Regions from separate parts of the Streptomyces sp. NPDC048590 genome, predicted to be linked through region 2. Evidence: riboswitches for the same ligand, from Rfam matches in the RefSeq annotation. Region 2 holds a riboswitch; the other holds the start of a gene.
The links. A riboswitch is a leader RNA that binds a small molecule or an ion and turns the genes downstream of it on or off. The one in region 2 is predicted to bind thiamine pyrophosphate.
Positions count from the first base shown of each region.

Region 1: it holds a riboswitch for thiamine pyrophosphate, as region 2 does, so the genes downstream of both, ACGFNN_RS08750 (thiamine ABC transporter substrate binding subunit) here and thiO (glycine oxidase ThiO) in region 2, are expected to answer to the same signal.

Region 1 is NZ_JBICWC010000003.1:107,601-112,037, forward strand. Features, by position in the region: gene ACGFNN_RS08745 (ABC transporter permease) at 1-1,091, opposite strand, end outside; gene ACGFNN_RS08750 (thiamine ABC transporter substrate binding subunit) at 1,136-2,227, opposite strand; TPP riboswitch at 2,299-2,415, opposite strand; gene rlmN (23S rRNA (adenine(2503)-C(2))-methyltransferase RlmN) at 2,492-3,598, opposite strand; gene ACGFNN_RS08760 (hypothetical protein) at 3,742-4,269, opposite strand; gene ACGFNN_RS08765 (phosphatidate cytidylyltransferase) at 4,436-4,437, opposite strand, start outside.
Region 2 is NZ_JBICWC010000009.1:355,739-360,175, reverse strand. Features, by position in the region: gene ACGFNN_RS26575 (thiazole synthase) at 1-459, opposite strand, end outside; gene thiS (sulfur carrier protein ThiS) at 462-695, opposite strand; gene thiO (glycine oxidase ThiO) at 692-1,900, opposite strand; TPP riboswitch at 1,898-2,010, opposite strand; gene ACGFNN_RS26560 (hypothetical protein) at 2,062-2,403, shown strand; gene ACGFNN_RS26555 (NAD(P)/FAD-dependent oxidoreductase) at 2,432-3,667, shown strand; gene ACGFNN_RS26550 (Rv2175c family DNA-binding protein) at 3,731-4,096, shown strand; gene thiE (thiamine phosphate synthase) at 4,264-4,437, shown strand, end outside.

The DNA.
Region 1 (4,437 bases), on a different contig from region 2:
TTCCCCGCCCGCCTGCTGAGGGCCGCCGCCGCGAGGCCCCCGATCACCAGGGCGATGAGCGTCGCCACCAGTGCGTACCGCAGGGAGTTGCCGATGGCGTCGAGCGGCGGCACCAGGAAGGTGGAGCCGTTGGCGTCGGCGGACTGCAGCGCCCGGTAGAAGGCGAGGCCGTAACCGCCCGACGTGTCGAAGGAGCGCTCCACCAGCACGCCGAGCGGCAGCAGGACGAGGACGAGCACGGTCAGCAGGACACCACCGAGCAGCGCGCGCTGCCCGGCTCCGCGGGGCGGGCGGGAGGTCTGTGCCGGGTCGACCAGTCTGAGGGCGGTCTCCCTGCGGCGTACGGTCCACGCGTGCAGGGCGAGGATCCCGCCGACCGCGGCGAACTGCACCAGCGTCAGTACGGCGGCGGTCGGCAGGTCCAGCAGCTGTGCGGTCTGCCGGTAGATCTCCACCTCCAGGGTGGAGTAGGCCGGGCCGCCGAGGATCTGGACGACCCCGAAGGAGGTGAAGGTGAAGAGGAAGACCATCAGCGCGGCGGCGGCCACGGCCGGGCCGAGCGCGGGGAGGGTCACCCGCCGCCAGGCGGCGAACCGGCCCGCCCCGAGCACCCGGGCGGCCTCCTCCTGGCGCGGGTCCAGCTGCGACCAGAGTCCGCCGACGGTCCGTACGACGACCGCGTAGTTGAAGAACACGTGGGCGAGGAGGATCGCCCACACCGTGGTGTCGAGCCGGACCCCCCACAGCTCGTCGAGGAAGCCTCCTCGCCCCAGCAGCGCCAGGAACGCGGTGCCGACGACCACGGTCGGCAGTACGAACGGCACGGTCACCACGGCCCGCAGCAGCTGTTTGCCCGGGAACCGCAGGCGTGCGAAGACATAGGCGCCGGGCAGCGCGACGAGGAGGGTGAGCGCGGTCGAGGCGACCGCCTGCCAGGTGGTGAACCAGAGGACGTCCAGGATGTCCGGCCGGCTCAGCACCGTGCCGATCCGGCCGAACTGCCACTGGCCCCCCGTCCTCAGCCCCCGGCCGACGATCGCGACGACCGGGTAGGCGAAGAACAGGGCGAAGAACAGCACGGGCACGGCCATCAGGCCGAACCGCACCGCGCTTCCCCGCACGGAGGGCCGCGCGGCTACTTCACGACGAGCGAGGACCACGACTGGACCCACTGCTCACGGTTCTTGGCGATCTTCTCGGGGTCCACCGTCGCAGGCTTGTCGACGGTCGCCCCGAACTTCGTGAAGACCTCGGGCAGTTCGGCGTCCTTCACCACCGGGTTCACGAACATGTTCAGCGGCATGTCCTCCTGGAACTTCTTGCTGATCAGGAAGTCCAGCAGGGCCTTGCCTCCCGCCTCGTTCCTCGCGCCGTCCAGCAGCCCCGCGAACTCGGTCTGCCGGAAGCAGGTTCCGGTGGCGACGCCGGTCGGGGCCTCGGTGGGCCGCGGGTCCGCGTACAGCACCTCGACGGGCGGGCTGGAGGCGTAGGAGACCACGAGCGGCCGGTCCGCCTTGGCCTTCCTGCCGCCGGCGGAACCGGAGAACTCCTCGTTGTACGCCTGCTCCCAGCCGTCGACGGTCTTGACGCCGTTGGCCTTCAGCTTCTTCCAGTAGTCCTGGTAACCGGTCTCTCCGTAGGTGGCGACGGTGCCGAGCAGGAAGCCGAGGCCGGGAGAGGACGTCGCGGCGTTCTCCGTGACCAGGAGGTCCTTGTAGGCGGGCTTCAGCAGGTCGTCGAAGGTCTTCGGCGGGTCGAGCTTCCTGTCGGCGAAGTACTTCTTGTCGTAGTTGACGCAGATGTCACCGGTGTCGACCGGTGTGACCCGGTGCTTCTCGGCATCGAGCTGGGTGTCGGCCGCGACACGGTCGAGGCCCTTGGCCTCGTAGGGCGTGAACAGGCCGTTGTCGAGGGCACGGGAGAGCAGGGTGTTGTCCACGCCGAAGAAGACGTCGCCCCGCGGGGAGCCCTTGGTCAGGATCTCCTGATTGAGCGCGGCTCCGGCGTCACCGCTCTTGAGCACCTTGACCTTGTAGCCGGTCTCCTTCGTGAACGCCTTCAGGACCGCGTCCGAGGCGTTGAAGGAGTCGTGGCTGACCAGGGTGACGGTCTTCGAGCCGGTCCCGGTGTCACCGGACGACTCGTCGTCGGATCCGCCACATCCCGCGAGCACGGTCACGCCGAGCGCGGCGGCCACGGCGGTCGCCGCGTACCTGGTGGTGTTCATGTGATTCCTCCTGGAAGTGACCAGGAAGAGACGCGGCCCTGCCCGCTCGGCGAGCGGGCAGGGCGCAACAGCTTGAGTAAGGTCCGAACTTCCTACCCGGAATGACCTGGGCGAGGTTCAGAGGGTCTGCGGCCGACCTGTCCTCGGTGCCGCACTCTCAGCGCTGTGGCGCTCCCCTGTCGGAATATGAAGTTGATGACGGCGCCAGGCTACACCGGCCGGATCGTGGCGAACCGGCCGGATGGCGCTCCCCTGCCGGGCGGCTCAGCGCTCGGACGCGGCGAGCTGCCCGCAGGCTCCGTCGATCTCCTGACCGCGGGTGTCCCGGACGGTGACCGGCACGCCGTGGGCGGCGATCGCCTCGACGAAGGCCTTCTCGTCCTCGGGCCGCGACGCGGTCCACTTCGAGCCCGGGGTGGGGTTCAGCGGGATGAGGTTGACGTGCACCCGCTTGCCCTTGAGCAGCCGACCCAGCCGGTCGCCACGCCAGGCCTGGTCGTTGATGTCGCGGATCAGCGCGTACTCGATGGAGATGCGACGCCCCGACTTCTCCGCGTACTCCCACGCCGCGTCCAGGACCTCGCGGACCTTCCAGCGGGTGTTCACGGGGACGAGGGTGTCGCGCAGCTCGTCGTCCGGCGCGTGCAGCGACACGGCGAGGCGGCACTTGAAGCCCTCGTCGGCGAAGCGCAGCATCGCCGGGACCAGGCCCACCGTGGAGACGGTGATCCCGCGCTGCGAGAGCCCCAGGCCGTCCGGTTCCGGGTCGGTCAGCCGGCGGATCGCCCCGACCACGCGGTTGTAGTTGGCCAGCGGCTCGCCCATGCCCATGAACACGATGTTGGAGAGCCGCGCCGGCCCGCCCGGGACCTCGCCGTCGCGCAGCGCCCGCATGCCGTCCACGATCTGGTGCACGATCTCCGCGGTCGAGAGGTTGCGGTCGAGGCCCGCCTGCCCGGTGGCGCAGAAAGGGCAGTTCATCCCGCAGCCCGCCTGCGAGGAGATGCACATGGTCACCCGGTCGGGATACCGCATCAGGACGGACTCCACGAGGGTGCCGTCGTGCATCTTCCAGAGCGTCTTACGCGTGGTGTCGTCGTCGCAGCTGATGTGCCGCACGACCGACATCAGGTCGGGGAACATCGCCTCGGCGAGCTTCTCCCGCGAGGCGGCCGGGATGTTGGTCCACTCCGCCGGGTCGTGCGAGTACCGCGTGAAGTAGTGCTGCGACAGCTGCTGGGCGCGGAAGCCCTTCTCGCCGGTCGCGGCGACTGCTTCCTTGCGCTCGGCGGGCGTGAGGTCGGCGAGGTGCCGCGGCGGCCGCTTGGCTCCGCGGGGCGCGACGAAAGTGAGTTCTCCGGGCTTAGGCATGGTTCTTCCAGTGTGGCAGACACGCCGTGGTACTCAGGGCCGCCGAGGGGCCGGGGAGGGCCGGCAGGGCCTCGCGGAGCGCCACTGCGGCCCGGACACGGCCCCGGGGCCGTGACGGATCACACGGGCGGACCCGCTGACTGTCAGCCCTGCCCCTCCAGGGCCGCGCGCATGTGGCGGTGGAGTTCCATGGCGCGCCGGCGCATCCACATCACCCAGCAGCAGAACGCCACCGTCCCCACGGCGAAGACCAGCGGGTAGACCAGCGAACCGGTGGTGATACCCAGGACCAGCAGGCCCACCGCGATCAGGCCCATGCACCCCAGCCAGTACGGCAGCCAGCGGCCGCCGCGCTCCATCCTGCCCAACTGCTCGGCGACCAGTCGGCCCATGGCTGCCCGCTCCCGCGGGTCCCGGGGCACGTCACGGTGCCGTATCTTCCGGTTGAGCTCGGCGATCCCACGCGCGTCGGTGCCGGCCGCGCGGCCGGCTCTCCGGCGCTGCACGGCGATGGCTCCGACGGCCATGGCGGTGATGAGAGCGCTCTGTACCACCCACAGGACGGGGCTCGTGTCGCGCCGTATCAGGGCGTAGACCCCGACGCCCAAGACGAAGATCACTATGGCCTGTGCGGTCAGACTGCGGTCGAGCACGGCCTTCAGGGTGCGCACGGCCACCCACCTCCAGGGACTCGACACGATGACGCCGTCGCTCTCCGGGTACCCCGCGCCGCGCCGTTCACCGTCCCGGTGGAGCACCCCGCAGTGCCACGCGACACAGCTGTGGGGGCCGTCGCTTCCGCGCGACGGCCCCCACGGCCACAACGTACGGGTGGACTC
Region 2 (4,437 bases):
GGGCATGATCGCCGCGCATCCCACGTCCTGGAGCTTGCGGGCCAGGACCGGGTCGTCGTTGGTGTACGGCAGGACCGTGAACCCGTCGTCGACGAGGATCTCCGCGGCGTCCAGCAGCTCGACCGGGTCGGGCAGCAGGGTCCGCTCGTCCGCCACCACCTCCAGCTTGATCCAGTCGGTGCCCAGAGCCTCGCGGGCCAGCCTGGCCGTCAGCACGGCCTCCCCGGCGGTGAAGCAGCCCGCGGTGTTCGGCAGAACCTGGATGGACAGGCGTTCGAGCACGGAGAGCACCGAACCCTGCACGGTCGGGTCCAGCCTGCGCATCGCCACGGTGGTCAGCTCGGTGCCGGAGGCGATCAGGGAGCGTTCCAGCACGTCGAGGCTGGGCGCCCCGCCGGTCCCCATGATCAGCCGGGACGAAAAGGTCGCGGAGCCCAGCGAGAAGAGGTCGTCGGACACCGTCAGCCTCCCTGGACGGCGGTGAGGACTTCGACGCGGTCGCCGTCGGCGAGCGCGGTGGACGACCACCGGCCGCGTGGCACGACGGCCTCGTTCACCGCGGCGGCGACCCCGGACGGCGCCGAGGTCAACGCCGCGACGAGGGTGTCCAGCGCGGTACCGGCGGGGAACGAGCGCCGGTCCCCGTTGACGGACACCTGCACGAGGTCGGCGGAGGGAGGTACGGGCTGTGTCATGCGTGCTGCTCCTGCGGGGTGGTGACGGCGGGGGAGTGCGAGGGCTCGGGGGATCCGGCGGCCGGGGCGAAGCGGGACGGCGTGAACGGACGGCCCACCTCGGGCGGCTCGCCGGTGGTCAGCACCTGGGCCATCACGTCGCCGGTGACCGGGGTGAGGAGCACCCCGTTGCGGTGGTGCCCGGTGGCGAGGTGCAGACCGGGAAGCGCCGTGGGGCCCAGCAGGGGCGCGTTGTCCGGCGAGGAGGGCCGGAGGCCCGCACGGGTCTCGGTCAGCGGAAGCTCGGTGATCCCGGGCACCAGCTCGTGCGCGTCGCGCAGCAGCTCGTAGACACCGCCCGCGGTGACGGTGGTGTCCCAGCCCATCTCCTCGCTGGTCGCTCCCACCACCAGCTCACCGTCCGCGCGCGGCACCAGGTAGACCTGGCTCCCGCGTACGACGGCCCGCACGGTCCTGCTCAGGAAGGGGGCGTACGCGGGCGGCACCCGCAGCCGGAGCACCTGGCCCTTCACCGGCCGCACCGGCGGCAGGACCGCTTCGGGCACCCCGCCGAGACGCCCGCTGAGGCTGCCCCCGGCGAGCACCACCTGCCCCGCGGACAGCTCCGTACCGTCCGTCAGAACGACCCCGGCCGCCCGGCCGCCCGTGACGGAGAGCCGCTCGGCCCAGGCCCGGCGGAAGACCACCCCCGCGCGCTCACACGCCGTGACCAGCGCCGAGGCCAGTCGCCTGGGATCCACCTGGTGGTCGCCGTCGACCCGCAGTCCGCCGCGCACGCCGGGGGCGAGCATCGGTTCCAGACGGCGGCACTCGCGGCCGGTGAGCCACTCGGACTCCAGCCCCGAACGCAGCTGCAACGCGTGCAGCTCCCGCAGGTGTGCGCGGTCGTCCGCGTCCAGCGCGACCGCCAGGGTCCCGCAGGCGCGGAAGCCGGTCCCCTGTCCGCTCGCCTCCTCCAGCTCGGCCACGAACGCCGGATAGCGCTCCGCCGAGGCCAGGTTGAGGCCGAGCAGCATCTGTTCGCCGTAGTGGAGCTCGGTGACGGCGGCGAGCATCCCGGCCGCGACCATGGCGGCCCCGCCGCCCGGATCCGGGTCGGCCACGGTCGTGGACAGGCCGCGCTGGGCGGACCGCCACGCGGTCACCAGACCGATGATGCCGCCCCCCACGACCAGGACGTCGGAGGTGTCCGCGGAGATACGCATGGGCGTCCAGCCCCTCCCTTCGCCGGCATGACCCGGATCAGGTTCGTACGGTCGGAGGCCGTCCAGCCTCCCTCTCAGCCCGGTGCGTCCGGACTCCCGCGAGTGTCTTACGGTGGCCAGCCTAGACCCCGCCCGCCCCGGCCCGTAAGGGAGCCGCCCCCATGGCCCGTTCGCTCGACGGACTCGTCCTCGCACCGGTCGCCGACCAGGCCCCCGGCCAGGTCGGCACCGGCACCCGCTTCACGTACCACGAGGAGGAGGGCCGGATCTGGGCCGAGTACGCGGGCGGCGACGTGGTCCGCGGCCACCTCGTCGGCACCAGGGAGGCGGACCGTCTCGACTTCCGCTACGTCCAGTTGAAGCGGGACGGCACGACGTCGGGCGGGCACTGCGTCTCCGCCGTCACGGACCTCCCCGACGGGCGGGTCCGCCTGGACGAGACGTGGGAATGGGAGTCGCAGGCCGGGAGCGGCACAAGCGTGGTCGAAGAACTCGCCGACTGACGGAACGTCACATGACTAGGGTGGACAGGTGAGCCAGCAGACAGAGGGTACGGCGGTGGACGGGCCGCACGGCGTGGTGATCGTGGGCGCCGGCATGGCCGGTGTGCAGACGGCCGTCGCCCTGCGCGAACGGGGCTTCGCCGGCCCGGTCACCCTGATCGGCGCCGAGCCGCACCAGCCCTACGACAGGCCGCCCCTCTCCAAGGCGGTCCTGCTCGGGAAGGCCGAGGACTCCGCCTTCGACGTCGATTTCGAGGCCCTGGACGTCACCCTGCGACTGGGGCTCGACGTGACGGGGCTGCGGGCCGACGCGCACGAACTGGACACCCTCCAGGGCCCCGTCCGCTACGACGCGCTGGTCCTCGCCACCGGCGCCGAGCCCGTCGCGCTCCCCGGTTCCGAAGGCGTGCCGGGTGTCCACCTGCTGCGCACCGTCGACGACGCGGCCCGGCTGCGCCCCGTCCTGGAGCGGCAGCACGACATCGTCGTCGTGGGGGCCGGGTGGATCGGTGCAGAGTTCACCACGGCGGCGCGCGCCGCGGGCTGCGCGGTGACGGTGGTCGAGGCCGCCGACCGGCCCCTCGCCGGCACGATGCCCGCCGAGGTGGCCGCCCCGATGGCCGGCTGGTACGCCGAGAGCGGGGCCGTGCTCCTCACCGGGGCGCGTGTCGCCCGCGTCGAACAGGACGCCGTGCACCTGGCCGACGGCCGGACCGTCCCCGCCGGCGCGGTCGTCGTGGGCATCGGCGCCCGGCCCGCCACCGGATGGCTCGCCGGTTCGGGCATCGCGCTCGGCGCCGACGGCTCGGTCACCGCGGACGCCTCCCTGCGCACCTCGCTCCCCGACGTCCACGCGGTCGGCGACTGCGCCTCCTTCCCCTCGGCCCGCTACGGGGAGCGGCTGCTGGTCCACCACTGGGACAACGCCCTGCAGGGCCCCGGCGCGGTCGCCGCCGCCCTGGCGGACGGGGTGGCCAGGACGTACGACCCGGTGCCGTACTTCTGGTCCGAGCAGTTCGGGCGGTTCGTGCAGTACGCCGGACATCACGCCGCCGCCGACACCCTGCTGTGGCGCGGCGATCCGGCCGACCCGTCCTGGACCGTGTGCTGGCTGCGCCAGGGTGTCCTGGTGGCACTGCTGGCCGTCAGCCGGCCACGCGACCTGGCCCAGGGACGCAAGCTGATCGAAGCGGGAGCGCGGATCGACCCGGCGCGGGCCGCCGACTCCTCCGTACCGCTGAAATCCACGGTGCTCCAGGGGTAGGCCACGGCCCCGTACGCCCGGCCCGGCTACCGGCTGTCGGTCCGGGATGGCACGCTTGTCCCTGTGACCGAGATTGACGCAAAGATCGATGCTCTCGTCCCTGCCTGGCTCCACCTTCCCGACATCGCGGAAATGCTCGATGTCGAGGTGACGCGCGTACGGCAGCTGGTCAAGGAAGGCCAGCTCATCGCCGTACGACGTGGTGAGAACCGGGCGCTCCAGGTGCCTGCCGCCTTCATCGACGGCAACAAGGTGGTCAAGGGCCTCGCCGGGACCCTGACGCTCCTGAGGGACGACGGCTACAACGACGAAGAGATGCTCGACTGGCTCTTCACTCCCGACCCGACCCTGCCGGGCACGCCCGCGCAGGCCCTGAGCGAGAATCGCGGCACGGAGGTGAAGCGCCGGGCCCAGGCGCTCGCCGTCTGACGGGACGACCGTGAGCGGGGTGCGGGCCGTGTGCACACACGGCCCGCACCCCGTCGTCGACCCGCGGGTCCCGCACACGGCCCGCACCCCGTCGTCCCCAACCCTCCCGCGCCCCCGGTACCGTCGCCGCAGCAGTGATCCATCGACGTCACCACGGGGGAATCCTCATGTCCACGCCTCGCTCCCAGCTCTCCGGCGCCCGGCTCTATCTCTGCACGGACGCCCGCAAGCGGCAGGGAGACCTCCCCGAGTTCCTGGACGCCGTGCTGTCCTCCGGCGTCGACATCGTGCAGCTGCGGGACAAGGGGATGGAGGCGGCGGAGGAGCTCGAACACCTCGCG